Regions from separate parts of the Echinicola jeungdonensis genome, predicted to be linked through region 4. Evidence: riboswitches for the same ligand, from Rfam matches in the RefSeq annotation. Region 4 holds a riboswitch; each other region holds the start of a gene.
The links. Region 4 has a riboswitch for S-adenosylmethionine ahead of QWY93_RS12900 (hypothetical protein). Riboswitches for the same ligand answer to the same signal wherever they lie in the genome.

Region 1: linked by a shared signal. The riboswitch ahead of QWY93_RS12005 (trans-sulfuration enzyme family protein) and the one ahead of QWY93_RS12900 (hypothetical protein) in region 4 are both predicted to bind S-adenosylmethionine.
Region 2: linked by a shared signal. The riboswitch ahead of QWY93_RS17185 (homocysteine S-methyltransferase family protein) and the one ahead of QWY93_RS12900 (hypothetical protein) in region 4 are both predicted to bind S-adenosylmethionine.
Region 3: linked by a shared signal. The riboswitch ahead of metX (homoserine O-acetyltransferase MetX) and the one ahead of QWY93_RS12900 (hypothetical protein) in region 4 are both predicted to bind S-adenosylmethionine.

What each region holds. Positions count from the first base shown of each region.
Region 1 is NZ_JAUFQT010000001.1:2,880,448-2,888,529, reverse strand. It holds gene QWY93_RS12015 (Gfo/Idh/MocA family protein) at 1-889, shown strand, start outside; gene QWY93_RS12010 (SGNH/GDSL hydrolase family protein) at 1,903-2,583, shown strand; SAM riboswitch class I at 2,676-2,780, shown strand; gene QWY93_RS12005 (trans-sulfuration enzyme family protein) at 2,935-4,110, shown strand; gene QWY93_RS12000 (serpin family protein) at 4,210-5,451, shown strand; gene QWY93_RS11995 (beta-N-acetylhexosaminidase) at 5,483-7,033, opposite strand; gene QWY93_RS11990 (DinB family protein) at 7,203-7,463, shown strand; gene QWY93_RS11985 (hypothetical protein) at 7,469-7,657, shown strand; gene QWY93_RS11980 (diacylglycerol/lipid kinase family protein) at 7,893-8,082, opposite strand, start outside.
Region 2 is NZ_JAUFQT010000002.1:903,680-911,761, reverse strand. It holds gene aceK (bifunctional isocitrate dehydrogenase kinase/phosphatase) at 1-3, opposite strand, end outside; gene QWY93_RS17210 (NUDIX hydrolase) at 681-1,232, shown strand; gene QWY93_RS17205 (DUF819 family protein) at 1,311-2,564, shown strand; gene QWY93_RS17200 ((2Fe-2S) ferredoxin domain-containing protein) at 2,572-2,814, shown strand; gene QWY93_RS17195 (YbjQ family protein) at 2,916-3,239, opposite strand; gene QWY93_RS17190 (hypothetical protein) at 3,634-4,944, shown strand; SAM riboswitch class I at 5,096-5,194, shown strand; gene QWY93_RS17185 (homocysteine S-methyltransferase family protein) at 5,260-6,306, shown strand; gene metH (methionine synthase) at 6,312-8,082, shown strand, end outside.
Region 3 is NZ_JAUFQT010000002.1:777,937-786,018, reverse strand. It holds gene QWY93_RS16615 (CoA transferase subunit B) at 1-25, opposite strand, end outside; gene QWY93_RS16610 (CoA transferase subunit A) at 61-759, opposite strand; gene QWY93_RS16605 (bifunctional riboflavin kinase/FAD synthetase) at 782-1,708, opposite strand; gene truB (tRNA pseudouridine(55) synthase TruB) at 1,705-2,388, opposite strand; gene QWY93_RS16595 (undecaprenyl-diphosphate phosphatase) at 2,390-3,187, opposite strand; gene QWY93_RS16590 (DUF3098 domain-containing protein) at 3,188-3,394, opposite strand; gene QWY93_RS16585 (cell division protein FtsX) at 3,396-4,286, opposite strand; gene QWY93_RS16580 (VOC family protein) at 4,496-4,885, opposite strand; gene metX (homoserine O-acetyltransferase MetX) at 5,048-6,103, opposite strand; SAM riboswitch class I at 6,500-6,609, opposite strand; gene QWY93_RS16570 (30S ribosomal protein THX) at 6,983-7,087, opposite strand; gene QWY93_RS16565 (energy transducer TonB) at 7,366-7,743, opposite strand; gene QWY93_RS16560 (M56 family metallopeptidase) at 7,844-8,082, opposite strand, start outside.
Region 4 is NZ_JAUFQT010000001.1:3,089,698-3,097,779, forward strand. It holds gene QWY93_RS12880 (universal stress protein) at 1-280, opposite strand, end outside; gene QWY93_RS12885 (1,4-dihydroxy-2-naphthoate polyprenyltransferase) at 416-1,327, opposite strand; gene QWY93_RS12890 (glutathione peroxidase) at 1,378-1,968, opposite strand; gene argS (arginine--tRNA ligase) at 1,970-3,760, opposite strand; SAM riboswitch class I at 4,276-4,385, shown strand; gene QWY93_RS12900 (hypothetical protein) at 4,497-4,985, shown strand; gene QWY93_RS12905 (arginine decarboxylase) at 5,258-6,646, shown strand; gene QWY93_RS12910 (alanine racemase) at 6,822-7,946, opposite strand; gene QWY93_RS12915 (alpha/beta hydrolase) at 7,956-8,082, opposite strand, start outside.

The DNA of each region.
Region 1 (8,082 bases), 210 kb from region 4:
TACTCCTTTAAATATGCACTTTGCTCCTGCAAAATACGCCCTACAAGCTGGCAAACATGTTTATCTGGAAAAAACAATGACTTACAATATCCCGGAAGCATTTGAATTGGTTAAAATCGCTCAAGCCAACCCTCACCTCACCCTGCAGGTGGGCCACCAATACCGGTACACTCCTTTATATTATAAGGTAAGGGATATGATCCGATCCGGTTATTTGGGTAAAATCACTCAAATTGATTCACGTTGGGACAGAAACTGGAATTGGAGAAGGCCGGTCCCTGATCCCTCCTTGGAGAAAATAATCAACTGGAGGATGTATAAGGAGTTTTCAGGAGGCTTGCCTGCTGAATTACTATCTCACCAAATCGACTTTATCAATTGGGCTTTTGAAACCCACCCTGACTTAATAATGGGCACGGGTGGAATAGACAATTACAAAGACGGGAGAACTACCTATGACAATGTCCAGCTCATTCTCCGATATGAGAAAGAAGATATGATTGGCAATTTTGGATCCACCTGCAGCAATGCCAGGGAAGGTTACTCCTTTAGCATTAAAGGAACTGAAGGAACGGTGGAGCTCTTAATGAATGAGGGCTATTTCTACCCAGAGGAGGATAAAATGGAGGAGCTGGGAATTGTGGATGGTGTTTCTGGAGCAACCAAGCTCACCTGGAAAGAAGGCAGAGGTATTCCCATATTGGAAGAAAAAACCAAAGAGGGAACCTGGTACGCCCTGGACGATTTTTTTAAATCTATTCATACTTCCACAAAACCTGCATCCAATGTTATCAGTGGAGCAACAACTGCATTCTGTATTCATTTGGCCAACCAGTCGAGCTTTAATAAAACCATTGAAAACTGGAAACCTGAATTTAATTTAGGATAAGGTTAAGATAGACTAATCTTATTGGGACTACACAAAAGAATCACAGGGTCCCCTGTGATTCTTTTGTGTTTTAAACACTCTGATTATTCTGGATTTTATGTGTTTATGCCATCAAATAATGGTTACAGACTTATACTTGGCCCTAATTCTCCCGTGGATTATTGGTTTTATGCTTGATCAAATCATAAACCGAAAAATAATTCCATGCCCATTTTCCTTGCCCTTTTTTATAATGGACCTGAAGGGAAAAAACATGATTTTATCAAAAGAGGCAACCTATCTCTAACTTGAAGCAGACCAGAAACACCTATTGGCTAAAATTCAGGTGCCCGAAAAATTTTAATCAGTGAAATCAAATAGTTGAAAAAGTGTCAATTTCACTTTTATTTTTTAGTGGACTTTCCGAAAGAATTAGGGAAAATGATATACCATTTTGATGTTTTTTCGTTAGAGTATAAAATGGTTCATTTTTGGAAGACAAAAAAAAAGAGGAATCTTTAGAAGATTCCTCGAATGGGTTTATTCTAACTGACTAACAGCCGTATATATTTTGGAAAAAAGGACGCCGATCCTCTTTTTTTGAACCAAAACTTCTTTAAACATAGTGATAATAATTTTTAATTCAATAAAATATTAACAAAAATCCCCTAAACCAATTTAAATGTCACTACACACAAAAATGAATTCCTCAGTATTATATAAGGCAAAACTCCTAATTTAAGAAACATTAACAACATCATTAACCATATTTAACCCAATTAATAAAATGATCACTAAGTTTCTTTCCTGTTTTCAACCCTTCTATTTTTTTTAATTTTTATTCAAAAAAAAAAATTCGGCAGGTGAAAAAATTGACATTTTATTAACAAAACCCCTGAAAAAGTGTATTTTAAACACTTATTACACTAAATATTTTCCTTTTTCAAAACTTTTGCAGGTACCACAAAAATCAATTGATCATAAGGATCTCCATTTTTTTTCATAAATTCCCATCAATTAACGGGTTAAATCAAATGAAGTATTTATCAAAACAGTCTTGTTTCAAAATATTTTTAACGGTAATTCTTTTGGCTGGAATTTCCATTTCAGGAAACACTCAAGAAGTATCTGGCAAATTCCAGGAAGAAGTCCAACAAATTGTCCAAAAAAACCCCATTCCAAAGCAAGGCCCACCAGTCTATCTTTTTACAGGAAGTTCCAGTATCCGGATGTGGAAAGATCTTTCCTCCTATTTTCCGGAAATTGAAACCATTAACACAGGATTTGGAGGGTCTCAGACATTTGAACTTCTTCATTATTCCCAGGAATTGATCCTCCAATACCAACCCAAAAAAATATTTATTTATGAAGGGGATAATGATATTGCCGCAGGAAAAAAACCAATGACCATATTAAAAACCACTAAAAAGCTGGTAACAAAAATCCATCAACAATTACCTGATGCCCATATTATCCTGATAAGCCCGAAACCCAGCTTGGCAAGATGGCACCTACAAGAGGAATACCAAAATCTCAACCGCCTACTGGAGATATATTGTCAAAAGCAGAAACAGGTATCCTTTGCCAATGTTTGGAACATCATGTTGGATGAAAATGGTCAACCAAAGGAGGATATTTTTATTGAGGATGGATTACACATGAATGCCAAAGGGTATGATTTATGGGCTAAGGTTTTGAAAGAATTTATCCCATAAATGTTACCTTATTTTTATAGATACCGTTCTGCATTTTCAAAAATTTGGATTTCCCATTACCCTACCTTTACTTTGCAAGACCCAAAGGAACTGATTTATACAGAAGAGGTGAGAGAACAGGCTTGTTGACCCTCTGGCAACCATCCTCAGCGGCGAAAAGGTGCCAAATCCTGCCCGAAAATAGGGGACTATAAGTTAGATGAAATGAGAACACTTACTTTGACACCGATTATTTTTATTAACAAACCCGAAGAAATATATTTACCTCTCCATTTCGGGATGCATTTTTACGAAACCCTAAAAGGGGAAACTCAATATTTAAACAGAATTTAACACTGCAAGAATAATAATATGTCCGAAAAACATTTTGAAACCCAGGCAGTAAGAATTGCTTCCTCCAAAACCAATCAAAGGGAGCATTCCTCACCTATCTTCATGACTTCAAGTTTTACCTTTGATAGTGCAGAAGAAGCTCGGCAGATGTTTGCTGAAGAAATCCCAGGAAACATCTATTCAAGGTATGCCAATCCCAACAGCACTGACCTTATAGAAAAAGTATGTGCAGTAGAAGGTACAGAAGACGGCATTGCCACTGGTTCTGGCATGGCTGCCATGTTTGCAACCATGGCTTCTATATTGGAACAAGGGGATCATATTCTGGCTTCCAGAGCCCTATTTGGCTCCACTCACCAACTGCTTACCGGAATATTCCCTAAATGGGGCATCAGCTCGACTTATGGGGACATTTCCGATATCGCCAATTGGGAAAAATTGCTTCAGCCGAATACCAAAATGATATTCATTGAAACCCCTTCCAATCCCGGTCTGGAAATCATTGACCTGGAATGGATTGCTGCTTTTGCTAAAGCTCATAACCTTATTTTGGCTGTGGACAATTGCTTTGCTACCCCTTATTTACAACAACCTGCCAAATGGGGTGCGGACCTCGTAGCCCACAGTGCTACCAAATATATTGATGGACAAGGTAGGGTTTTGGGTGGACTGATCCTTGGTAAGGAAGAATTAATCCAAAAGGTCCGTTATTTTACCCGGCATACAGGACCATCAATTTCACCCTTCAATGCATGGATCCTTTCCCGAAGTATGGAAACCCTAGCTGTGAGAATGGAAAGACACTGTGAAAATGCATTGAAAGTGGCTACCTATTTTGAAAACAATCCTCATTTGGAATCTGTCAAATATCCATTCCTGAAAAGCCACCCTCAATATGAATTGGCAAAAAAACAAATGAGGCTGGGCGGAGGCATCATTACCCTGACCTTAAAAGGAGGAATTGAAAGGGCAAAAAGGTTTATTGACCAATTGGAACTAATTACCGTGACGGCAAACCTTGGAGATACCAGAAGCATCATTACCCACCCCGCTTCTACTACCCATAGCAAGTTGACGGAGGAAGAAAGGGAAAGGGTTGGGATTTTACCTGGCCTAATCAGAGTTTCAACAGGTTTGGAACATCCTGATGACATTATTGGGGATATAGAAAGAGCCCTTGAAAAATCCAAATAATCATTTAAACCCCTTTGGAAACTTGATCACCAAAGGGGCTTTTTTTTTGTCGCACTTTGTCCATTTTTTTCGTCTAGATCATAACAAAAGCCCTTTACCATGAAATACACCTATTATTCCATCTTGACTCTTTTCTTTCTATTGGTTTCTTGCGTGGATGAAAGTCCCAATAAAGGGGAAATTACTCCCAATTTGAGGGCATTAGAGGAAACTGAAAAAAAACTGGTAAATGCCGGCACAGCATTTTCCGTCAGGTTATTTCAACAACTCAGTAAAGAAGAAGGGAACCTATTTTTCAGCCCTTTCAGTATCCATCAGGCATTGTCTATGGCCATGAATGGCAATAAGGAAGAATTGCTCGAAGAATATCTGGAAACACTTCATTTTGATAATATATCGCTCGAAGATGCCAATTTGGCCAACCAAGGACTCACTAAATTCCTTAAGGATGTGGATCCAAATGTAAAGATTAACATTGCCAATAGTATTTGGTATCAAGAGGGACTGGATTTAAAATCCCAATTTCAAGAAACCCTTCAAATGCAATACCTGGCTACTATTAGCAGCCTGGATATGCAATCCCCGGGCTCCAAAGAAATTATTAATCAGTGGGTGGACGATCAAACGGAGGGATTAATTCAAGACTTAATTGACCAGGTTGATCCTGCTGCTGTCATGTATTTGATCAACGCCATTTATTATTATGGCGATTGGAAATACCAATTTGATCCCCAAAACACCACCGAACAACCTTTTCACATTTCTTCCTCGCAAACTACGCCGGTTGAAATGATGCGGTTGGAGGAAGCTACGACATTAAAGACATACCAAGCAAACGGGTTCAAATATTTAGAAATCCCCTATAGTACAGGGCAATATATCATGGGAGTATTATTGCCAGATGCCTTTAACTTGGAAGAAGCAAAAAGCAATTTCAATTTGAATAATCTTCATGCCTGGCGGGAAGAAGCAAAAGAAGGTAATATCAAGCTGGAAATGCCCAAATTCAAAATGAAAATCAAAATCCAAAACTTAAAAGAAGACCTAATTGAAATGGGGCTAAGCACCCCTTTTCAGCAAGATCCAAGAAATTTCACAGAAATATTTGAAACCCCAACAGAACCCCTAAAAATAAGCCGGGTAATTCACGAAGCATTAATTGAGGTAGATGAAAAAGGAACAGAAGCAGCTGCTGCCACAGCTGTAGAGGTAGTGGTGACTTCTGTTCCAGCAGAACCACCTGTAATTCGACTGGACAGGCCATTTGTATTTTTCATTCAAGAAAAACACAGTGGAACCATCCTCTTCATGGGTGTTCTTAAAGACCCTTCCAAACTTTAAACTCTCATTCCCGAGGCTCTAAACCCCTGGCCTATTTTTTTAATAAATTGGATGAGTAATAATCCACTTCCAAGGCTTCCAGTCTATTCAGGTGTTTTTTAAGCCTTTTCCTGTACTCTCCCCAATTCCGCTTTTCGTTTCTAGTCCAGCCCACTTCCGCTATTCCTAATAATCGTGGAAAAACCATGTATTCCAATTCATCCATATTAGTAATGGTTTCGGTCCAAAGGGGAGCTTCAACTCCTATTATTTCATCTTTGCCGATCCCCTCTATAAGCTCAGAAGGTTCCCAGAGATAAGCGCTGTCCAACTCAATAAAACCTGCCCAATGTAATCCCAAATGGGTAGTGGAATCATATTGCATATCCAAATAGGTTTTCCAGGCCGGGCTCATTATTATTTTTACTCCTTGGTCTGCCCCAAGCTTTGCATTCTCTGGATTGGACCAAAACTGAACCAAAGACTCAGGCCTCAGAGCTGCCTGGGCCACCTCATCCCAGCCAATCATATTTTTCCCATAAGAATTGACCGCATCCTGTACCTGTTCAATAAAGAGGATATAATCTCCCAACTCAGTAGCATGAGCTTCATCACCTCCAATATGGATGTAGGGCCCCGGAGTGATTGCTGAAATTTCCCGGACCACATCATCCACAAATTGATAGGTTATTTCTTCGGTTAAACATAAAGAGCTAAACCCAACCTGGGTTTTAGTATAATTTTCACGGGCTTTCCCATCGCAGTTAAGCTCTGGATAGGAAGCCAGTGCTGCATGTGTATGGCCAGGCATATCGATTTCAGGGACAATGGTAATGTACCTTTCCAGTGCATATTGTACAATCTCTTTATATTCATTTTGGGTATAAAATCCACCTACTCCACCACCAACCTCTGTACTTCCGCCAATAAGGGTAAGCTTTGGCCATGATTTGACCTCTATCCTCCAGCCTTGATCATCTGTAAGGTGCAAATGCAAAAAATTGATCTTATATAAAGCCAAAATATCAATATACCTTTTCAATTCTTCCTTCTCAAAAAAATGTCTGGCCACATCCAGCATGGTTCCCCTGTAAGCATATTCTGGCTTATCAACGATTAAGCCAGACGGGATCTCCCAGGAGGTCCAAAACCAACCTTTGGATTCAATATTATTTGGCAATAACTGCCTGATGGTTTGGATCCCATGAAAAATCCCTGCTGGAGTATTTGCACTTAATGAGATAAATTCCGGTTTAATTTCAAGACGGTAGCCCTCGTCCCCCAACTTGGGGTCACTTTCCAACTCAAGGGAAATAAACCCGCTTTTCCTTGTAGTATCATAGGGTACAATTTCCAATTCAAACCCGGTTGAGGGCCGGACCAAATTAACCAAATAATTCCCCATCCGCTGCAATTCCTTATTATTCTCCTGAATCAGGATTTGTGTATCATCCCCTAAGGTGAACTTTCCTTCCCCTTCTTTAACCAAATTGGGCAACGGAATTAATGGTGCTTCCGTAATTGTAGGGTGTGAGGTACAAGCCACTATGCCCAATAATAAATAACCCCACCATATTTTCATTTTGATAACCAGTCTATTCATAATCATCCGAACTTTCAGAATTAAACTAACCCTAGCTCAAATATATTAATATAAGCTTTATAAGGGGAAGATGAGGGCCTTCAACCATAACAAAGCTTAAAAAACACCTTTACACCCCAACATTTAAAATCTATGGGATTATATTTAACCTTTGAAAAATATCAACATCATGAACATTAACAACATTATACAAACTCGTAAGAATTTTATCAATCTAATCAGTGACCTGGACATTGACCAATTAAACCAAATACCTGAAGGTTATAATAACAATATCATCTGGAATTTTGGGCATATCATCGTCACTCAACAACTACTCTGCAACAAGTTTTCAGGCCTTCCTTTATTAATTGATGAGGATATTTTGGATGCATTTAGAAAAGGGAGCAAGCCTGAAAAAAAATCAGCAGTGAAGTCCTGGAAAAGCTAAAATCCATGGCCATTGCTAACCTGGAAGCATTAAAGGAGGATTTGGAAAAAAATAAGTTTTCAGAATACCATCCCTATACCACCAGTTTTGGAATAAGAGTAAACAATATTTCGGAAGCCATTGCATTTGATGCCATGCATGAGGCTATGCACTTAGGATATGTTATGGCCCAAAAAAGAGCTTTACTTTCTTAAAAATCAATTGGAGCTGAAAAATCAAAACATTCAGCTCCTTTCCTCGATTTTTCATCTTTTTTCATTTGGAATAATGCAGCCTATTGGAGGATAAAAAAGAACCATATTATTTATTGATTTTTTTTAAATCCAATAACCAAAAAAACATTTTCAATTGGCCAATAACTCAATTAAAAATAGACTTAAAAGCTTGATTGGCCTTTATTATAAAATCACCAGTACCGGACAGCTCATTTTAGTTCTTAATTAAACTAAAAAAGTGGACCTTCTGCTTTTCACATATAACGTGAACAAATTCGGTTTCCGGCATCACCTCTCCATCAATCTGAAAATCGGCTCCATCATAATTCTTGATTTCTACCTCATGGCCCGACCAAATTTTGGTAATAGGGGAATCGGAAAGCTCACCACGAAACAAATCCAGG
Region 2 (8,082 bases), on a different contig from region 4:
CATGATAGGGAAATGAAAATTGGTTATCGGTCTTAATTTGGGAAACCATATTATTAATGGGGGAGGTAGAAAACAAGTAGAGAAACATTTTATTTAATAAATTCTAATACCAGGCACCAATTATTGGCCAATTTAATTGGGGGTTGTCCATTTTAATTGCTGAAAACTATGCTGGTTTGTACCGGTAATTTTTTCAAATTTATTTCTAATGCAATCGTTTGTTTGTAGTATGAGAATTATTTTTTACCTTTCCGTGAAGTTATTCAGTACTTGAATAATTCAACAATAGGTTTAATAGGTTTGATAGTAAAAAAGGTTCGGACAATGTTCGAACCTTTTTTGTTTTAATTGGCCAAATAAACCCAATGGTTAATAAAAATTTTGTCAGAAAGATGGGCTTCAGTCCATCAATTCAGTAATAAGAAATCCTTGCTTCTTATTAAATACCCTTTTTTAAACCACTGATTTTAAATGAACTGTATTTTTTTGGTGAAATCTGGGCTGGTTATTAATGGTTTTTTAAAAGTACAACTTAATTTTAGGTGGAGTTAAGGCTAACCGAGTCCATTTGCATAGAAAAATTAATAATCTTACTTTTTGAAATGAATTGGGAAGAAATCATAAATACCTTAACCTTAAAATTAAAGGATCCTTTACCAGGCCGTAAGGGGCAAATTAGTATGGCTCCGAGACCAGTGGATGAAGCCCGGTTTAGCCATCCAAAAGGGGGCAAAGCCAGAATTGGTGCCGTCATGATTTTGCTATATCCAGAGCAAAACCGATGTATGGTTCCATTTATCAAAAGGCCCGTATATGAAGGAGTGCATAGCGGCCAAGTTGCTTTCCCTGGAGGGAAATGGGAGGAAACCGATCAAAATTTAAAAGAAACTGCCTTACGGGAAACGGAGGAAGAAATCGGGGTAAAAGGTAAAGAAATTGCTTTAATAGGAAGGCTGTCAGATTTATATATTCCTCCAAGCAATTTTTTGGTTTCCCCCTATATAGGTTACATCCCCTATAAACCTGTTTTTGATCCGGACCCTAAGGAAGTAAGCAGTATCATCCATTGTGATTTTGATACCCTGGTAGACCGGGCCAATAGGAAACAAAAGAAACTTCAACTTCAATCAGGCTACGCCGTGGATGCCCCATATTTTGATATCCACCAAGAAATAGTTTGGGGAGCGACTGCTATGATGTTAGGAGAATTGATGGAGGTCTGGGAAAAGTAAAGTATTGGCCATCATAATTTCCTTCAGTAGCTCTTTTTTCTAAATCTAATCGTTAAATAATTTACCGCTATAAAATAAATGCAAGAATCCACACCTCTGGTTACAAATGATGCTGTTGTTTTGGGAATTTTATTAGGCATCCTTGGTTTTGTTTTTTCAACTGCCAGTAGCCAAAAACTTTTTTGGAAGAAATTTTACCGGGTAGTCCCTACTGTGTTGCTCTGTTATTTTATCCCTTCTATTCTAAATTCTGCTGGGATTATTTCCGGAAAAAGTAGTCAATTGTACCATATGGCCTCCCGGTATTTGTTACCGGCATCATTGGTGTTATTGACTTTGTGTATTGACCTGAAATCCATTTTAAAACTAGGCCCTAAAGCCCTGATGATGTTTTTGGCAGGTAGTTTTGGAATTGTTTTGGGCGGCCCAATTGCGGTTTTGGTGGTTTCTACAGTAGACCCAAATGTGGTGGGGGGGACAGGTCCAGAAGAAGTTTGGAGGGGACTGGCCACCATAGCAGGAAGTTGGATTGGAGGTGGTGCCAACCAAACAGCCATGCTTAAAACCTTTGGAGCTAGCCCAGCATTGTTCAGTCAAATGATTGCCGTGGATGTAGTTATTGCCAATTTGTGGTTGGCCTTCCTATTGTATTGGGCAGCAAAACCAAAGCAAATAGATAAATTATTTAAAGCAGATAGCTCCGCCATAGAAGAACTTAAAAAAAAGGTTGAGGCTTACCGTGGAAGCATAATGAAAATCCCCAGTATGGCTGACACTTTTATGGTTTTGGGAGTTGGTTTTGGCATCACAGGATTGGCCCATGCTGCTGCCGACATATTGGCCCCATGGATAGGAAGCAATTATCCTCAATGGTCCCATTATAGTTTAGACTCCCCTTTCTTTTGGATTGTAGTGATAGCAACTACCGGGGGACTGGGTTTGTCTTTTACAAAGGCCCGAAGATTGGAAGGGGCAGGGGCTTCCAGGATAGGAAGTGTTCTGTTATACGTATTGGTGGCTACAGTGGGAATGCAAATGGATTTGCTTTCTATTTTTGATAATCTTACTTTGTTTTTAGTAGGCCTCATCTGGATGTTGGTGCATGTTTCAATTATGTTAGTAGTGGCCTATTGGATCAAAGCACCGTTTTTCTTTATTGCGGTAGGGTCTCAGGCCAATATAGGTGGGGCAGCTTCGGCACCCATTGTTGCTTCGGCCTTTAACCCTTCATTGGCCCCTGTGGGCGTCCTTTTAGCCGTTTTTGGTTATGCGGTAGGAACCTATGGAGCTTATTTGTGTGGAATATTGTTACAAATGGTATCTAATATGTAGTGGTTTTATGGCTGTTTACCGAAAATTTATCTTTGTCTGTACCGGTTCTGATTGTAAAAAAAATGGTTGCAAAGGACTTCTAAAGGAGGCAAAGGAAGTTATCAAACATGATGATCATAAAGGGAAATACAAATTGATCAAAACCAAATGCATGGACTTCTGCAAATCCGGCCCTATCTTGGTTTATAATAATGAAGTGATCAAGAGATGTGATAAGGGAAAAATGAAAGAGGTCCTTAATAAGGGCTAATTTGTGATTTTTGGGTTTTCTCCTTTGACTTGGTTAACCAAATTTCAAAGAAAACCAAAAAAAAGGCCCTCAAGGAAAAGGGCCTTTTTGGGATCCCAGTTTTATCCTTTCTTTTCTATAAAAACAGCTGTACCACTGGCAGTGACCATCAACATTCCATCCCGGATGGTTTCATAGTCCAGGTCAACCCCAACTATGGCATTGCCACCGTAAGATTGGGCTTGTATCTCCATTTCTGCCAATGCAGTGGATTTGGCCTCCTTTAATACTCGCTCATAGGTGCCTGATCTTCCCCCAACAATATCAGTAATGCTGGCAAAAAAGTCCCTGAATACATTGGCACCGATGATAGTTTCACCTGTGACAATGCCGCAATATTTAGTTATCTCATGGCCTTCTACATTAGGAGTGGTTGTAGTTATCATTTGGATTTTGTTTTGGTGAAAAATTATTTGGTTTCGATAATACACATTCCAACCAAATTATCCAATTTCGGAATGGTAACCCACTAGTTGAATTGTTATGGAATCAATTAGAAGCCCTGCCAAAGTTTATTTTTAGAGAATTTTTAAATCTTGGGATAGTTTTTTTTAGGTAGTAGGAAAAAATAATTTAGGGTTTATCCCCACCGATTTACTTGAATCAAATAAGTGTCGTTAAGTGGATATGGTATTTCTGGTATTGAAACAGGTATAATCATTTGACCCGAACGGCTTTGGACTGTCAACTTTTGTCCATTCACCTTCGTACACATTTTTTGTAATTTCTATAGGCCTAATCCATAATATTACCCTTATTTTTGTGGTTAAACTGCAGCCCATGAGAATAGCCTTATTGATTCTTTTCTCCTTTTTTTTCAGCACCTGGGTAAAAGCCCAGGTGGATAACCATTACCAGCGGTCCAGCCTTTATTTTTATTATGGAACTTCCGGTGGCAACTTGAGGGATTTTGATGAGATGCTGGAATCCCGAGGGGCAGAGGAGCTTAAGAATAACTACCACACTTTTGGGATGGGATACCAAAACCGTTTCAATGATTTTATTTTGGGGGCTGAGATTTACCAAAATAATGGGGTGGGAATGAATTTCAGGGATTACAAAATTGATTACCGTACCACCCGCATATTTCTTAACGTAGGTTATTCCTTTACTGAAGAAGGCAAATTTCACCTGATCCATTACATGTCCATGGGCTTAGGCAGTCTTAATTTTGAAATGCTGCAGCATAGGGAACCTGAAAGTATCAATGATTTCCTGACAGACCCTGCCAGGGGTTATATTTTAAGGAAAAATAACTTGCATAAAGGAAGTCAATATTTTGGGGTTTTCTTGACCGAAATAGGATTTCAGATGGGGTATGACCTTATCTTTCCCCCTTATGAGGAGGTGATTACATTGATGAGCAAATTTGGTTATTCCTTTAATCCTTTTGAGGATTCCTGGGTAAAACAGGGAGTTTCTTTTGACAATATCCAAAGTGGGGCATTTTTTAGGATTGGAGCTGGGATATCACTTCCAAAGTCTAATTACTTTTACCGGGATGCATCCTTGTCAGCCCAATTAATTTATGGGTTGCATTTTACCAGGCCTAGCGAATTAAACCAACTATTGGAACAACATGGATGGCGTACTTTTTCTGGGATTCCCAAAAACTGGGGGGCTAAGATTTTGGGTGAAAACCGAGGGAATTTATATGGTGTAGATCTTTATAACCTGGCCTTGTCCAACCAGGCCTCTGATGTTTATGAGCAAACGCTTAATAGCATTCGGATATATGGGAATATTGGTAAAAAACTGTATGAAAGAAAGAACTTTGAATTGAGCCTCTTGGGAGGGTTAGGCTATGGACAATTGCGGTATTCCATGTTGCACTTGAGGAAGTTGGATTTTCCGGGATTGATGGACATTCCTAATTATGATGGAGAACTTAAAAAAGGGGGATTAATGGCCAAGCCTGAGTTTATCCTGGCCTATGCCATGCCACTTTCCAAGAAAAAATCTTTAGATATAATTTATTCTGTAAATGCGGGTTATGAGATGCCAATAGGAAATTATAAATTAGCAGATCTGAAAATGACCCAATTTATGAATGGCCCTTATGTCCAATTTGGATTGGGGGTAAGGCCATAAATGACCCAACTGCAAAATAGCCGGGAAAGCGTGAATTCATTTCAATCATTATCGATAAATAATGAATTCATTCTCGATGGGATAGGACAATAAATGGAAATTATTTGTTTCAATGTAACTAAAATCCATTAATTCCTGTTACCTTTGAAGTTGCTTATCGAGAAAGACCGAGGGAAGGGCCCTATGACGTCTTAGCAACCTGAAAACAAGGTGCTAACTCCCATCCTGATGCCACAGGAAAAGATGAGCGGTAGATAAATTACCCATTTTTCTCCCGGTTCTTTGCTCGATATGGTCCTTAAATAAAAAATGAGCATGAATACGAGAACCGATATATTACTCGAACAACTTCAAAAGAAAATATTAGTACTGGATGGAGCCATGGGCACCATGATCCAGCGCTATCAATTGGAGGAAAAAGATTTCCGTACCCCTGCCTTAGAAAGTCATCCAAAGGAATTGAAGGGGAATAATGATTTGCTTTCGCTTAGTAGACCTGACGTGGTCAGGGAAATTCACTTGGCTTATTTGGAGGCAGGTTCGGACATCATAGAAACCAATACTTTTAGTAGTACCTCTATAGCCCAGGAAGATTATGGACTGGAGCATTTGGCCTATGAACTCAATTTTGAATCTGCTAAAATTGCCAAAGAAGCGGCATTAGAATGCAGCCAAAAAACTCCCCAAAAGCCCCGTTTTGTAGCCGGTGCAATTGGGCCGACCAACAGGACTGCCTCCATTTCACCTGATGTCAACGATCCGGGTTACAGGGCAATTACCTTTGACCAATTGGCTGAAGCTTATACCGAACAGGTAAAAGGCCTATTGGATGGTGGTTCAGACTTGCTCTTGGTGGAGACTATTTTTGATACCTTGAATGCCAAGGCAGCCTTATATGCCATTCAGGAGGTTTTTGAAGAAAGGGATTTGCCCTTGGATCCAAAAGATGGGGGAATCCCAATAATGATTTCCGGAACCATTACAGATGCTTCCGGAAGAACGCTTTCTGGACAGACCACGGAAGCGTTTTTGATTTCGGTTTCCCATGTTCCTTTGATCAGTGTTGGTTTGAATTGTGCTTTGGGAGCAGAAGACCTTAGGCCATATCTAAAAGTATTAGCGGAAAAGGCACCGTTTTTTGTAAGTGCTTACCCTAATGCGGGGCTTCCCAATGAATTTGGACAATATGACCAAACAGCTGAGGAAATGGCCGGCCAGGTGGAGGAATTCTTAAAAGAGGGCATGATCAATATCCTTGGAGGTTGTTGTGGGACCACCCCTGAACATATCAAAAAATTGGCGGATTTGAGCGAAGGCTATTCGCCTAGGAAATTAGAAGAAGAACAAAAAGCAGAAGTATAACCAGTATGGTTAATATAAAAAAAGACAGCCATTTGAAGCTTTCCGGCTTGGAACCTTTAGTTTTTACGCCGGAATTGAATTTTGTTAATATTGGAGAACGGACCAATGTGACCGGATCCAAAAAATTTGCCAGGTTGATCCTCAATGGACAGTTTGATGAGGCATTGGAAGTGGCTCTCGATCAGGTCCGAGGCGGAGCCCAGGTGTTGGATGTTTGTATGGATGAGGGGATGCTGGATGGAGAAGCTGCCATGGTCCAATTCCTAAATTTGATTGCATCTGAACCTGAAATCAGTAAAATTCCAATAGTGGTGGATAGTTCCAAATGGAACATCATTGTGGCGGGTCTAAAGTGTATTCAGGGTAAAGGAATCGTTAACTCCATCAGTTTGAAAAATGGGGAAGAGGAGTTTATCCACCAAGCCAAGACCATCAAAAAGTTTGGGGCAGCAGTTGTGGTGATGGCTTTTGATGAAATTGGCCAGGCGGATTCTTACCAAAGAAGAATAGACATATGTAAGCGGAGTTATGATATCCTTACCAAAGTAGTGAAATTCAATCCACAGGATATCATTTTTGACCCCAATATTTTCCCGGTGGCAACTGGGATGGAAGAACACCGGACCAATGCCATTGACTTTTTTAAGGCCACCAAATGGATCAAAGAAAACCTTCCCGGTGCAAAAGTAAGTGGAGGGGTCAGCAATGTAAGTTTTTCTTTCCGGGGTAATAATCCGGTAAGGGAAGCCATGCATGCTGCCTTCCTTTATCATGCGATCCAACATGGAATGGATATGGGAATTGTCAATCCCACTATGTTGGAGATTTATGATGATATTCCAAAGGATCTTTTGGAACATGTGGAGGACGTGTTATGGGATAGAAGGGAAGATGCAACCGAGAGATTATTGTCCTTTGCAGAAACAGTAAAGTCTTCCGGTAAAAAGGAAGTCGTAAATGAAGCCTGGAGGTCCGAGCCCGTTTCCAAAAGGATTGAACATTCCTTGGTGAAAGGGATTATCGACCATATAGTGGATGATGCAGAGGAGGCAAGACAGGAATTGAAATATCCATTGAAGGTGATTGAAGGGCCATTAATGGATGGAATGAATGTAGTGGGTGACCTGTTTGGGTCTGGAAAAATGTTTTTGCCACAAGTGGTAAAATCCGCCAGGGTGATGAAAAAAGCGGTAGCCTATTTGGAGCCTTTCATGCCAAAAGCTGGAGAAGAAGGTTATGAAGAGGGAAAAAGCTCCATCAAAAAAGTACTGTTGGCTACTGTAAAAGGTGACGTTCACGATATTGGGAAAAATATTGTAGGGGTGGTACTGGCTTGTAACAGTTACCAGATTATTGACCTTGGGGTGATGGTGGATGCACAAAAGATCATTGATGAAGCTATAAAGAACGATGTTGATATAATTGGCTTAAGTGGACTGATCACCCCATCGCTGGACGAAATGGTCAATGTGGCTTCTGAAATGGAGCGGCAAGGAATGACTACCCCTTTGCTTATTGGTGGGGCAACCACTAGTAAAATCCACACCGCAGTAAAGATAGACCCTGTTTACAGTGGTACGGTTGTCCATGTTTTGGATGCTTCCAAATCTGTTCCTGTTGCAGGAGAGTCCATTAGTGATGAAACCGCCGAAAGCTTTCATAATAAGATGAAGGCTAACTATAAAGAGCTAAGGGAAGCTCATGAAGCCAAACAACAAAATAAAAAAATGGCTACTTATGAGGATGCCAAGGCTAATGCTACTGTTATAGATTGGG
Region 3 (8,082 bases), on a different contig from region 4:
GTGCTATTTGTTCCTTATTGAGCATTATTTTGGATTTAAAGTTGCTTAAAAATGGAAATTTTATTTTTCCCGGATAGTCCTTTTTTCTATCCGTTTTTCATAATCCCTTCCCTGGAAAATCCGCTGGACAAAAATCCCAGGGGTATGGATTTGATTGGGATCCAATTCCCCCGCAGGAACCAATTCTTCCACTTCAGCTATTGTGATTTTACCTGCAGCTGCCATCATGGGGTTAAAATTCCTTGCTGTTCCTTTAAATATGAGATTCCCTGCTGTATCTCCCTTCCATGCCTTTACCAATGAAAAGTCTGCCTTTAGCCATCTTTCTAAAATGTATAATTTTCCGTCAAATTCCCTGATTTCTTTTCCAGCTGCCACTTCCGTTCCTACGCCTGCAGGAGTGAAAAAGGCTGGAATGCCGGCTCCTCCTGCCCGGGTTCTTTCTGCCAGGGTGCCTTGGGGAATCAATTCTACTTCCAGTTCTCCACTTAATAATTGTCTTTCAAACTCTACATTTTCGCCAACATAGCTGGAGATCATTTTTTTGACCATCCTTTTGACCAGCATCAATCCAATGCCAAAATCATCTACGCCAGCATTGTTGGAAATGCAGGTCAAACCGGAAATGTCCTTTTCCAAAAGGGCTTGGATACAATTCTCAGGAATTCCGCAAAGGCCAAAACCACCCAACATCAAAACTGCATTGCTGGGAATATCCCGAACAGCTTCTTCTGCATTTTTTACTGTTTTATTGATCATGTTCCTTGTTTTGGCTAAGAAATTAATTAAAAATTTGCTTTGCTTTTTGCTTGTCTTTCTCCAATTGGGCTTTTAATTCATCTAAATTTGCAAATTTTCTTTCCGGTCTCAAAAATTCTTTAAAATAAACTGTGATTTGCTGATCATAAAGATTGCCCTCATAGTCAAATAAATGAACTTCGATGGTTTTTTCCAATCCATCCACGGTGGGCCGGTTGCCTATATTAAGCATTCCCTGGTAAATTTCATCCTTTACTTTAATGTGGACTGCATAAGCCCCATCACTGGGGATCAATTTATAATTACTAGGTACATGGATGTTGGCCGTGGGAAAATCAATTGACCTTCCTATTTGTTGGCCTTTGATAACAATCCCATTGATTTCATATTCCCTGCCCAAAAATTCATTAGCCACCTGGATTTCCCCTGATTCCAGGGCCATCCGGATTTTGGTACTTGAAATTCCAACATGATCTACATCGGCCCTTGGGATTTCTTCAATGTCAAACCCATATTTTTCCTTGTTGGCCTGGAGATGATCAAAACTGCCTTCCCGGTTTTTGCCAAAACGGTGATCATAACCAATAACCAACTTCCTGGTTTGAATCTTTTCGACCAATATTTGCTGGACAAATTCTTCCCCGGTCAACTGGGAAAATTCCTTGGTAAAAGGTATAGTCACCAAATGATCCACACCAAATGATTCCAACATTTTTGCTTTTTCCTCAAAGGTTGTCAGCAAACGCAGGTTATGCTCTTCAGGGTAAAGTATTAATCGGGGGTGGGGCCAAAAAGTGATCAATACCGTTTCCCCTTTTATTTTATTGGCAATATCCCGGATTCTTGCCAGTATTTTTTGGTGTCCCAAATGGACTCCATCGAAGGTACCACTGGTAACTACCGCATTATTTACAGGCTTAAAATGTTCTAGGCCTTCGTATATTTTCATTGATCCTGGGTTTTTTCGGATTTTATTTTGTCAACTAATTCCATCACCTCATTGGCATCATCCAATTTAAAATTTCCTATCCTTGTTCTGGTGAGTGCGGACATATATGCCCCAACTTTTAAGATTTCACCTATATCCCTTGCGATACTTCTAATATAAGTTCCTTTGGAACAAATAATTCTAAAATCTATTTCCGGAAGTTCAAAACGGGTGATCTCAAATAAAGAAATTTTTACTGGACGTGGATCCAATTTAACCTCTTTTCCCTTTCTAGCGGATTCATAAACCCTTTTTCCGTCTTTTTTGATGGCAGAGTGGGCCGGGGGGATTTGTAATATATCCCCGGTAAGTTTTTGTGAAGCTTTTTTAACTTCTTCCAGGGTAAGATGGGAGGGATCTGCAACATTTTCAATTTCTTGTTCCAGGTCAAAAGATGCGGTAGTTTTGCCCAAAACAAAGGTGCCGGTATATTCCTTTTCCATGCCCATATAATCATTGATGCTTTTGGTTTTCTTTCCTGCACAAATGATTAATAAACCAGTGGCAAGGGGATCCAATGTCCCGGCATGGCCTACTTTTTTTATTTTAAGGGTATTCCGGATTTTTTTGACTACATCAAAAGAAGTCCACCGGTAAGGTTTGTTGATTAGAAATACTTCTCCGTAGGGTTTTTGGTCCATCTTATATATATAATCCACCTAAAATGGCAATGCTGCCAACTATAGCGCAATAAACTGCAAAATAAATTAGCTTTCCTTTCCTTACAATATTAATCATCCAAATACAAGCAGCCAAACCTGCCAAAAATGCAGCCAGGAATCCAAATGCCAAAACGGCCCCTGAAATACTTTCTGCAATAGCAGGAGCTTCTATAAATTTTTTCATTTTCAGGGCGGAAGCTCCCAGGATAGGTAACAGGACCATTAAAAAAGAAAACCTGGTGGCTTTATCCTTTTCCACTCCAATCAAAAGGGCTGTGGCTATGGTTGATCCTGACCGGCTGATTCCAGGTAAAATGGCAATGGTCTGAGCAAGACCAATTATTAAAGCTTTGGAAAAGGAGACTTCACCTTCTTTTTTATGGACATAATGGGAAAATGTCAATAGGCAGGCTGTAACCCATAACATAGCTCCCACAAAAATGATTTTCCCACCAAAGAATGCTTCCACTTCTTTTTCAAAAAAAACTCCAACAATGCCAATTGGAACCATTGAAAGGAGGATTTTGGAGGTGAACTTGGTGCCCTCATTCCATTCAAACTTGAACAAATCTTTGATTATTGCCGCAATGTCCTTTCTAAAAACAAATACCGTACTCAATGCCGTCGCAGCATGAACCACAACGGTAAATAATAAATTGTCTGCAGCGGATACTCCCAGTAAGAAAGTTCCCAGCTCAATATGGCCACTACTGGAAACCGGAAGGAACTCAGTCAATCCTTGGATAATGCCAAGGATAATAGCTTCGAAAATGGTCATTTATTTTTCTGATTTGTAAAAAATGGCGTAAAACTCAAAAATAAAACCTGCTAATGTAATGATGGGCCCTATCGTCAAACCCATTGGCCCAAAGCCATGGGGATGGCCATCAAGACTGATGATCAAAAATCCAATGGTGATAATAACAATGCCAATGATCATCAATAAATAATTCTTTTTAGAGAAAGGAAGGTTGTTTTGATCCATTTTAATATAATTCGTCCAATGTCATGTTTAAATATTTGTTTACTGCACGCAAGGTGCTAAAAAATGAAAGAATGGCTCCCAATAAAATCAAACCGCCAAATAAGATGAACAGCATTTCATTATTTTGGAGGATAGCAAAGCCGTCTATATTGGCTTTGGTATATTCGATCAAACCGTAAAGAAGGCCCGAAGAAATTAATCCTGCCAAAGCCCCAAAAAAGAAAGATCTTCCTAAAAATGGTTTTCGGATAAAACCTTTGGTTGCACCTACCAACTGCATACTTCTGATCAGAAACCTTTGGGAAAAAAGGGCCAGTCGAATAGTGTTATTAATCAATATTATTACTGTCACCACCAATATCAAAATGAAAGCACCAAGGACAATACTTACTTTCAGCAGGTTTTTATTGATGGACTCTACCAGATCATTCATATAAGTGACTTCAAATACACCATCCATATCCCCAATTTCCTCTACTATTTCCTGCATTTTTTCACTGGTCTGATACTCCTCCTTAATAGAAATTGTATAGGAATCCCGTAAAGGGTTATCATCCAGAAAGGCTGTAAAATCTTCCCCGGTATCCTCCAGAAAGGATTTGGCTGCTTCTTCATCTGAAATAAAAGCCACTTGGGCACCATCCTCTTTTTGTAGTAAATAGGGTTTGGACTCTAAGCTTTTTCCAATTTTTGCCTTATCAGCATCCGAAGTGTTTTTATTCAGAAATACTTGCACTTCAATATTTTCCCTAATAATGCTGGTAAGAGATTTTGCCTGTATTACAATTACTCCGAAAAGTCCAACAATGAAAAGGGATAGCGTAGTACTAAAAAGTACGCTTATAAATTTAAAGCTTCCTAATCTTTTCTTTTTTCTTGAAGTGCTGCTCATGGGCTTTTTGAATTGTTCCAAAATTAATCAGCGATCCCAATTTAACCAATCTTATTGAAGTAAATTGAAAGGAAGATATACGCTTACAAATAACGGTGATAGGGGTAATATCTTGTTGATTTCTAATTTTTCCTTCTGGGAGTTTGATTAAGTCATTATTTATAAGGGGGTTAAATAAAAATCAGGGCCGACTATTTGAAGAAGGGAAACTATTCCCAAATCCCCTTGGGAACAATTTCCAAAACATGTCCAAATGGATCCTCAAAGTAAATACTTTTTAAACCATCCATCCAATCCTGTTCATGTGTGATTTTAATTCCCTTTTCCAGCAGGCTAGATTTGGTTTTTAAATAATTTTCCGCTTTTACCTCAAAAGCAATGTGCTGCTTCCCATGGGCAAAATGGGGAGGGAGATGGGTTTCATTAGCTGTAGTTTCCGGAATGAAACAAAGAAGTACGGAGCTTCCGCACCTAAAAAAAATATGCCTGCCATCTTCAATAGAAATGACAGGCATATCTAATTTTCCATTATAAAATGTTTTGGCTTTTTCAATATCGGATATATATAGGCAGGTTTCTTTTATTTGTGTATAATCCATAATTTAATTTAGGGAAAACATCGCTTATTTCAATGGTTGAAATCCTTATTCTCTACCTTAATTTTTGGATCCACTCACTCCAATTCCTCTTTGAAGCTATCAAACTGATAATCCTCTTTGATCATTAATTGAAGGTAATTAATTATTAGCTTTCTGGAAATTTCAAGAATTGTCTTCCAGATTAAATGATTTAAGTATATAGTTAATCTGTTCATTTTCAATCAAAAAGGCATCATGCCCATAAATCGATTTGATTTCCCTGTATGAACCTTTTGGTACATTTTTGGCAATAAACTGTGACTCTTCTTTTGTAAATAAAAGGTCGGTATCCACTCCAATGGCTAACACCCTGGATTTTATTTCCGATAGGGCTTTGGCGGTTCCTCCCCGGTTTCTTCCCAAATCATGACTATCCATTGCTTTTGATAAAGTCCAATAAGAAAGAGCATTGAACCTGTTAGACAGCTTTTGACCCTGATACCTGAGGTAGGAGCAGATTTTAAAATTGTCTGTTTTTTCTTCTGTATCCTTTTGAAATGCTTCAAAAGTTTGGTGGTGCCGATAACTCAACATTCCAATAGCCCTGGCTGCTTCCAAACCTTTTTTCCCAGCATCTTCATGGTTTTCGCCCCAGGTCCCATCTGCTTCAATGGCCATCCTCTGTGCCTCGTTGAAACCTATGGTCCAGGGTGAAGTTTTGGCATTGGAGGCAACAATAACAGTGTTTTTCACTTTTTCCTGAAGGTTGTAAGCCCATTCCAAAGCTACTTGGCCACCCAAAGAACCTCCTATTATCGTATCTATTTTTCTGATCCCAAGATGGCCTCTCAACTTTTCAAAAGCCATGGCCATGTCCCTGGTAGATAGTTGGGGGAAATCATAATAATATGGTTTCCCTGTTTTCGGATTGATGCTCATTGGTTGAGTTGATCCATAACAGGAGCCCAAAATATTGGCACATACGATAAAATTTTTGGTAGGGTCAAACAATTTATCTTCTCCTACTAGTCCACTCCACCATTCATGTACATTGGCATCCCCGGTAAGGGCGTGTAAAATCCACACCACATTATCTTTTTGTGGTGTCAGGTGACCTTGAGTGGTATAGCTGATCCGGAATTCCGGAAGGGATTCCCCGGATTCAAGCACCACTTCTTCATCACAGTGAAATACTTCTTGGGTCATATCGGAAATAAGATACGTAGATTGTAAATTCATGTGTTTCCTTTCTTTTTCAAAAGCGGTTTATAATTCCGCTCTGATGTCTTTTTGAATGGTCCTATGAAATTCACAGGCCATATTAATGGGTATTAGTCCATTCTCCAGTAAAATTTTATAAAAAGCCCCTTCAATTACTATTTGGTTCTTTGCTTTTAACTGAAATATATTTTCAAAAGGGTAAGGAAATTCCATTGGTTGATTTTGAATATTTTGTTTAGAAACTGGAAAAGGCTTGAAATGCCAAAGGCATTCCGGTTCCTGGGTTAGAACCGCATGGGCATCAGCATTACTTCATACATTTTTGGGTAAAATGTTGAGAAATAATTAAATGAAATGTTTTGGAGTGAATTTTTTGTTGTGTGCTTGATCCTTTTTATAAAATTCATATTTAAGAATTTATATTTCCAAATGAGGATATTCACATTTGGCAGGAATTGGCACCTTGGATTTTCCAGGTTGCCAGAGGGTCCATGAGCCTGTCTCTCACCTCTTCTGTATAAATCCTTATACTTTCTAAAAAGTAAAAGGATGACACAAATAAACGACGCTTATTTTGAATATCCAAGCTTCCAAAAGGGGATTTATAAAAAAATAAGATAATTTTATTCCCTATAAATCCAATAGGGAATACCTGAAAGTCCAAAATATTCAATGGAGTGGTTTGTTCATTTCTGAAAATTTCAGGCATTTAAGTTCCCTAAAAGTTAAATCATAAATTCTATGGGGTGTGGGAAGCAAATATTACAATTTCAAGGGTAGGGTATATTATTCTTTCAATGGGTCTAATTCCCCTAAATTAATAAAAGCACCAGTCGTATCATCCTGGTGCTTGATTTTGAGATTATTCAGTATTAGTTATTCTTTATTTTGCTCGTCCTAAGCCAATTTAACTTTAATGTTTTGGGCTTTTCTTGGACGGCTGGCTCCAAAGGTTCCCTTATGGATTTTTCCACGTTTTGTCTTCAAATCACCTTTTCCCATTACTTTAATTAGTTAAGATTAAATTAATTATTCTAATTTCAAATGTAATAGTAACCTAACAATTTGCCAAACTTTAAAATTGTTGAAATGTTGGATAAATGAAAGGAATGATTGATTTTATTTTTTAAATATCATATAAGGTATAAAAAAAATTGGTGTAAATGCGATAAACAAAATCTATTTATAAAAAAAAATCAAATACCCAATAAGTATTTTACTGGAATTTATTTGAATTAATCTTTTACTTTCTTGGCCTTATAAATATTCAGAAACCATTCTTACTGGGTAAATTGGTCAAAGTTTAGGGGTAGAATGATTTTGGTAGGCAATTCCTCTCCAATATCCTGATTGGTATTGAATTTTGGAAAATCCACAAGGGTAAACAAACGTAGGACCTCTTCATCCCTACCCCAACCTCCAGATTTCAGAATACTGGGTTGAAGAGAATTTCCCCTTTCGTCCACTACAAATTCAACCTCAACAGTTCCTAATTGGCCCCATTTTATTGCATCCATGGGGATATGAAGATTCTGACTTAGGAAATTTTTCCAAGTTTTATTGTTGAATATTGTTTGAGGTATTATTCCTGATGTGTTATGATCATGGGATTTGGCTCCATTTTTAGGCTCACTTTTGAAAACCTCTATTATTTCCAAAACTTTTTTATATTCTTATAATCCCTTTATAAGGCTAAATTCATATTGAAGTTCTCCGAGCTGAGCTATCACTACCCCATTTCTTAAAGCACTTACAAATTCATAATGGACAGGTGTCTTTAATCTTTTGATTTTGGCGGGAACTTTTACCGAATCCTGTGCAGCCAAAATTTGGTTTTTTTATTATAGAGACTGGTTGATGAAAGAGATAAGAAAGGAGAGGTCTTTTATCCATTGGTTTTAATGAAACCAAAGCCAAAAGGAAAATAGAAAGAGGTATTACTCCAAAAACTTTTAGCCAATTAATGTTTCCTGTTTTTTTGATCATTTCAATCCTTT
Region 4 (8,082 bases):
TGATTTTTGAACTGAATTTGTAAGGAACATCTTTTTGGCTCCTTTTTATTTCCTCCATCTGCTTTTTTCTCTTTTCTACCAATTCGATCATGAATACATTATTCATTTCAGCACCGCCAACGCCAACTTCCCCCATCGTGCTAAAATTTTGGGAGGTAGGGATTTCAATAACATGGAGTAATTTAAGGTGCCCCTGTAAGTTGGTTGCCAGGCCTTTGGCAAATTCAAAAGCATTTTCGGCTTCTTCGGAAAAGTCAAATGGGACTAGGATGGTTTTCATGGTTTTGTGCTTTAATATGGATTTTGTGTATTTTCTAAGTTAAAATACAAAAAATGCTCATTTAAAACTAATTCGTTATAACCATTTTAGAGTGGGTCCATTTACTTGATAAAGTATTGTTTTTTTAATTAAGTTTTAAAAAATAATAAGCCCAATTCCAAAAGCCATCACCCATAGAAGAGTTGAAATGGCCATCTTTTTAAGATAAGGATCCAATTCTTTGGAGGATTTCTTTTTACCCACTGAAGAAGCCACTTTTACCATGATTGGAGAAATCAATAAAGCTAAAAGTCCCCCCAAAGCATTTTCCAGGGCTACAAAAAGTAATAAGCAGCCATTGCCTGCAAGTATAAGGCCCCAGTTATACACTAATGCAGCTTTCCTTCCAATTCTTACTGGAATTGATTTTTTTCCTGCGTTTTTGTCAGATTCAATGTCCCTAATATTATTGATGTTTAGGACAGCAGTGCTGAAAAAGCCCAGTGAGGCTGCGGGGAATAGAAGAGGAGCAGAAAAACTTAGACTATGAAGAAAATAAGTTCCTAAAACCCCTAAAAGTCCAAAAAAGATAAATACAGAAAGGTCTCCCAAACCAATATAACCATAAGGGTTGTTTCCAGATGTATAGGTGATGGCTGCATAAATGGATAACAGCCCCAAACCAATAAATGTCAGGACCAACCACCAACTTTCCAGGGCAACCAATAAAAGTGCAAAGCCACAAAGAAATGACAGGGAAGCCAAAAATATCATGGCTCTTTTCATTTCCCTGGGTTTAATAATACCGGATTGAACTGCCCTGATAGGGCCTTCTCGTTCAATACTGTCTGCTCCATGCACACTGTCCCCATAATCATTGGCCAAGTTGGAAAGGATTTGGAGGAAAGTGGTGGTTAGGGCTGCCAAAATCAATATCTCCCATCGAAATGTTTGATGGTAATAGGCAATAAAACTGGCCATAAGGATGCTTGCCAATGCCAGGGGTAAGGTTCTGAGCCTAATGGCATGTAACCAAGCTTGTTTCTTGCTTTTAAGAGAAATTTCCACGGAATAAATAGAGGATTTGGTTGGGGAACATTAGGAGAAGTGCAGGGCCTTTAGGCTTCTCCTAAGAGTTCCAGGATTTTATCATCCATTGGGTTGACGGAGGAAGGAAAGAAATGAGTAAGCTTACCTTCCTCATTGATAATGTATTTGCAGAAATTCCAGCTGGGTTCTTGATTGTTCCACCCATTTAACTCTCTATCTGAAAGCCATCGATAAAGAGGGTGTTTGTCCGCCCCGGTGACTGAAATTTTATCAAACATTTTGAAGGTCACCCCATAGTTTTGGCTGCAGAATTTTTTGATATCCTCATTGGTTCCGGGTTCCTGTCCTCCGAAATTATTGGCAGGAAAGCCCAGAATAACGATTTTATCTCCATACTGTTGATGCAAATTCTGCAAATCCGCATACTGAGGGGTATAACCACATTTAGAAGCAACATTCACCAACATGACTTTTTTGCCCTTGAATTGCCCAAACTCAACAGGGTTACCATCTATGTCATTGACTTCAAAGTCATAAAATGATTTTTTCACTTGTATGGGTTTTGTTGTCACTGTAGGTTTTATGCTTTTTTGATCGTTGGATTTGGCATGACATGCTACTAATGCCAAGGCCAGGCAGAAATAAATTAATTGCTTCATATTACATCCTTTCTGGAACATTAATACCTAATAACCTCATTCCGATTCTAATAGTTTTGGCAACCTGAGCGGAAAGGGCCACACGGAATGATCTGACTTTTTCATTTGATTCACTGAATATAGGAAGTTCAGCGTAAAAACGGTTATATTCCTTGGCCAAATCAAATAAATATTGAGCCAGAACAGCCGGGGAGTATTCTTCTCCTGCTTGTGCCAGTTTTTTCTCAAAATCGTTTAACAAAATGATAAGTTCTTTTTCGGTGGTTTCCAAGTTACCCAGGTCAGCAAATCCATTTAGGCTGTAATCCACTTCAATTTGGTCAGCTTTTCTTAGGATTGCAGAAATCCTTGCGTGGGAGTATTGAATAAATGGACCAGTATTTCCCTGGAATTCGATGGATTCCTGGGGGTTAAACAACATCCGCTTTTTGGGGTCTACTTTTAATAAGAAATATTTCAAGGCTCCCAGTCCCAGAATTTCATAAAGCTCTTTGGCCTCTTCTTCAGAAAAACCTTCAATTTTCCCTAATTCCTGGGTGTGTGTAGCAGCCGTATCCACCATTTCTTGGATCAGGTCATCAGCATCTACTACTGTACCTTCCCGGGATTTCATTTTTCCGGTAGGCAAATCTACCATTCCATAGGAAAGGTGGTAAAGGCCATCACCATAGGGGCGGCCCAGCTTTTTCATGATTTTGAAAAGGACATCAAAATGATAATCCTGTTCATTGCCCACTACATATACGGACTTGTTAATTTTATAATCCTTATACTTCAGGTCAGCAGTTCCCATATCCTGGGTGATATAAACAGATGTTCCATCACCACGGAGAACCAACTTTTCATCCAACCCTTCTTCTCTGAGATCAGCCCAAACGGAATTATTGTCTTTTTTGAAAAACACTCCCTTTTCAAGTCCTTCTTCCACAATGTTTTTGCCCAACAAGTAAGTGTCTGATTCATAATAAAGCTTGTCAAAGCTCACCCCCATTTTTTTGTAAGTGGCATCAAAGCCTTCATAGACCCATCCATTCATGGTTTTCCATAATTCCACGGTGGCAGGATCATTGGCTTCCCAATTTCTGAGCATTTCCTGGGCAGCCTGCATGAGGGGCGCTTCCTTTTTGGCTTGTTCCTCCGACATGCCCTGGCTCATCAATTCCTTGATTTCCTCTTTGTAGGCTTTGTCAAAAAGTACGTAATATTTTCCTGCCAAATGATCCCCTTTTAATCCACCGGATTCAGGTGTTTCTCCCTTTCCGTAAGCTTGATAAGCGACCATGGATTTGCAGATATGGATTCCCCTATCATTGATCAGGTTGGCTTTGATGACTTCATATCCATTGGCTTCTAAGATCTGGGATACTGCAAAACCAAGAAAATTGTTTCTTAAATGGCCCAAATGAAGGGGCTTATTGGTGTTAGGAGAGCTGAATTCCACCATCACCTTTTGGTTTTTGGAAGGTAATTGGCCCAGGTTTTCCTTTTGGTATATTTGTTGAAAAACTTCCATCCAGGAAGCTTCATTAACCGAAATATTCAAAAAACCTTTCACTACATTGTATTTGCTCACCAATGAGCAATGTTCCTGAAGGTAATTCCCGATCTTTTCACCGGTAGCTTCAGGTTTCATCTTGGTGTATTTTAAATAGGGAAAAAGTATAAAAGTGTAATTCCCCTCAAATTCCTTCCTGGTAGGTTGTAGGGCCAAACCATTTGCGGCTACAGGGTGATCAAATTCGGTTTCAAAGGCTTTGCTTATGGCAATGAGTATTTCTTCTTGGATTGTCATTGAATTTTGTAATTAAAAGTTTTGCACCTGGGAATTGAATCTTTTCCCTAAGGGTTTGCCTTTTGGTGGTCGTCTTTAACATATATAAACACCACCCTTTTCTATTCACCCTTATCCATGAACAAATCATGTCAAATTCCTGGAAGGAATTTGGAGCGTTGAAGGGTTAGGAATTTATTGGCACAAAAGTAGTTAATTTTGGGCATAAATTGTAAGTGTTAGCTAACATGATAGCCAGTTTTCTGGATACAATAATTGAAAAGCAAATATGAGAATTGAGTTGGTATTTAAGAAAGGTTATTTAAATTCCCTTAACGTGGGGATTGCGGGTGCAGGAATTAGAATTGGCTAAAGGTTAAATGCCCTTCTTCTTTTTGGTCTGGTTATGAGTGAAATCTGTGGTGTTAAATTTTATCATTTAATTCCCTACAAAATCTATAGGGTTGTTGTTATTTAAAAATAAAGTATTACATTTGAAAAAATTATTAGTGAAAAGCCGAAATGGTAAGTAGCTGATTTTATAAAGAATAGGGGAGAGAACAGGCTCTGGGAACCTATAGCAACCTAACCTTAAAAAGGCAAAGGTGCTAAAACCTGCCTAAATCAATTCAAGGACCTATAAATGTTAGCAATGATGAAAAACAGACGAATGCACACTTGCCCATTTCAAGACAACCGATGTTGATTAATTTTCAACATTTTAAATTATTACTAATAATCCAATTGAAAAGACACCATGACAGCAATAGCAAATTCATACAATCATTCAGAAAAAACTTCCCAAACATTTAGCTTCAATTCAATAAACAGAAATGAACCCAAAACCAGTCAGCCCAAGGATTTGTTGAACTGGCTGGAAGGTCATGAAGCAGTGGAAATTGAAGGGATTGGAGGTTTTGATTTTAAAAACTTCCCTGAATCCCAGAAGAAATTTCAAACCATATACTTCCATTTGAAAGGAGAAGTGGAGTCCTTTTATTCACTTTTCAGGGGATTGGTCCTGGCAGGTCACCCCAAAGAAGTGTTTATTGAAAGTATTCATGAAAAGAGGTATTTTACCTTAAAATACTACCAAAGCAATGAAGGCATCGCAAAGGCTTATGTCAATAAGCTTTTTAAGTTGATTGAAGATGAAATCCGCTTCAAAAAAGTATTGAAGAAGATTATTCAAAATCAAAAGAAACATCAATTGGAGGAGAGCTTGCTTTATAGTGAACTTTCCTGATAAAAAGAAAAGAAATTCATCCATTTCTTATCAAAGCTTCCGTTTATGAACGGAAGCTTTTTATTTTTTAGGGGAGGAGGAAGGGGTGAAAAAGGCTGATCAACCTTTGGTTCTGGAATTCCCCAAATCAGAAATTAAATGATAACAGGTTGATTTTGAAATGGCTTATTTTTTCCAGATAGATTTTTGCAAATTAGCTAAAGTCATTAATTTGATTTCCCCAATTATTAATGCAATTTTCGAATCAAAAAGTCATAAACCTCCATTGCCTAATGAACAAATACATTGATTTAATTAAACAAACTTTTGATTTTCCCACCAAGGAATTCCATGTAGAGGAAGATCAACTTTTATTTAATGGGGTGAATCTTATGGATATCATCCATACTTACGGGACACCGTTAAAATTGACTTATCTTCCCAAAATCAGTGAAAGCATTCAGAATGCCAAGAAATACTTTGGCAAAGCCATAGAAGACCACGATTATCATGGGAAATATACTTATTGTTATTGTACGAAGTCTTCCCATTTTAGCTTTGTATTGGATGAAGCACTTAAGAATGATATCCACATCGAAACTTCCAGTACTTTCGATATTCCTTTGGTTCGAAGTCTTTATAAAATGGGTAAAATCAGCAAGGAGACTTATATCGTTTGCAATGGGTTCAAAAGAGAATTGTACAAGGAGTACATAGCTGGTCTGCTTAATGATGGATTTGTGAACTGTATTCCGGTTTTAGATAACCTGTCGGAAATTGATTATTACCTTGAGCATGTAAAAGTCCCTTTTCAGGTGGGAATTAGAATTGCTGCTGATGAGGAACCTAAATTTGGTTTTTATACCTCCCGTTTGGGGGTGCGGTACAAGGATATCATCGAGCTTTATGAAACAAAGATTAAAGACAACCCGCAAGTCAGTCTAAAGATGCTCCACTTTTTTATCAATTCAGGAATCCGGGATACTGCCTATTATTGGTCCGAACTGACCCGGTTTATTCAGAAATATGTTGATCTGAAAGCCATTTGTCCAGAACTGGACACCATGGATATTGGAGGAGGCTGGCCCATTAAGACCAATGTGTTTTTTGATTACGATTACCAGTATATGGCCGATCAAATTATCAAAAATATCAAGTGGATGTGTGCCAAAAATAATACTACCGAACCCCATATTTTTACTGAATTTGGAAGTTATACGGTGGGAGAAAGTGGTGCGGTGCTTTATTCGATATTGGATCAAAAACTTCAAAATGACAAAGAGCTTTGGTACATGATTGATGGATCTTTTATCACCCAATTGCCCGATAGTTGGGGGCTCAACCAAAAGTATATTATGCTTGCTGTTAATAATTGGAAAGAAGAGTACCACAACATTTCCTTGGGAGGTTTGACTTGTGATAGTATGGATTATTATAATTCAGAAGCTCACCAATATAATATATACCTTCCCAAGAAAAATGAGGGAAAGCCCCTATATATTGGCTTTTTTCATACCGGAGCTTATCAGGAATCCCTTGGAGGTTATGGTGGAATACAGCATTGTTTGATTCCTGCACCCAAGCATGTACTTATAAACCGGGATGAAGAGGGAAACATTACACACGAATTATTTGCTGAGGAACAAAAAAGTGAAAATATGTTGAAGACCTTAGGATTTTAAATGGCAAAGGCCCGTTGAAAAACGGGCCATTGTAATCTTTTTTTATGAGATTGCAAATCAATTTCTAAGCACAAATTCAAATGGTAGAGTTATAAGGGTGAAATTGAATACTTCACCCAGTTGGGAGAAAAATACTATAGCCTTTGGGTATAAATCTTCTAGACAAAGTCCTCGGTTAAGTGGGGAGTTGTCTTTTTTGTCCACTAAGGTGATCAATTATTTGGCCCTCAGTGGACCAAAATTCCCCCATGCAATCTGCGGTTAAGCAACTGTGGACAGGCAAAATCCCTATTAAATCCCCAACTTTTAACTGATTTACCAAACCAGTGCTGGCTTGGATCAGGCCATGTTCTTGTGAAATACTTTTTAAATAAGAAGTTTCTTCTGATAAATTCCATCCATTTTCATTCAGCAAAACCACTTCCCCATAGTTTTTGCTTCCATCAGCATTCATTAAATATTCTTTAGAAAGATGGATAGCCCCTCCATGAACCAATATTTCATTTTTTTCTTCCTTGATATCAACAATGGGGACGGCTAAAGCCACAGCAATGTCCTCCTTGTGACAACTACCGATGGCCGTTTGCATCAGGTCATAAAAAATAAAATTGCCTGGGCTTATTTCATCAATTCCCTCAAAATTTTCCATTAAGGCGCAACTTGGGGTATCCCCTGACCGGGTGACCATTGTAGGGAAATCTTCTTTGAACTTGGACCTGAGTTTTTTTAACGCATTTTTTGTTTCCTCATGAATTTTGGAAATGCCTGCTATATCCGCCTGATAGGTATGTCCTGCATGAATGTAAAATCCCTTAAAATAAAGCTTATTGGTGGGCCGGGCAGCCTGAAGGATTTTTTCAATTTTTTCATAGTCCCATGCTTCCACGCCTGTCCTTCCGTAACCCGCATCAATTTCAATAAAAAAACCTACCGGAATTTTAAGTTGTTGGGCCAGGGATTTAGTGACTTCTTCATTGACCAGTTGGATGGAAACGGAGGATTGGTGGGCTAATTCATCCAGATGATGGGCCTCTAAAGGGTTGAATGGGAAAGCGATATGGATGTTTTGCCAATTTTGTTCCGAAAAATAGGATGCCATTTTAATAGAGGATACATTGATTTCTCCAATGCCAATTCCCTGGAACCAGTCTCCGATAAGCCTGGACTGATGGGTTTTAAAATGCGGGGTCAGGCGGGTGTGGTTTCTCATGGCCTTGTCCGCCATTGACTGCATATTTTTCCGGCATTTATTTTCGTCTAAAAGTAAAGTAGGAATCGTTATCGAGTCCAAATAAGACATGGTTTTGGTTTATTTAATTTCAGCTAATTTTTCTTTTGAGGGACTGGGGACTTTTGCAATATCTTTTAGAAATTTAATACTGGCATCAAGTACTCCTTCCCAATCATTTGAGGTAATAAATGAGCAAATAACATGA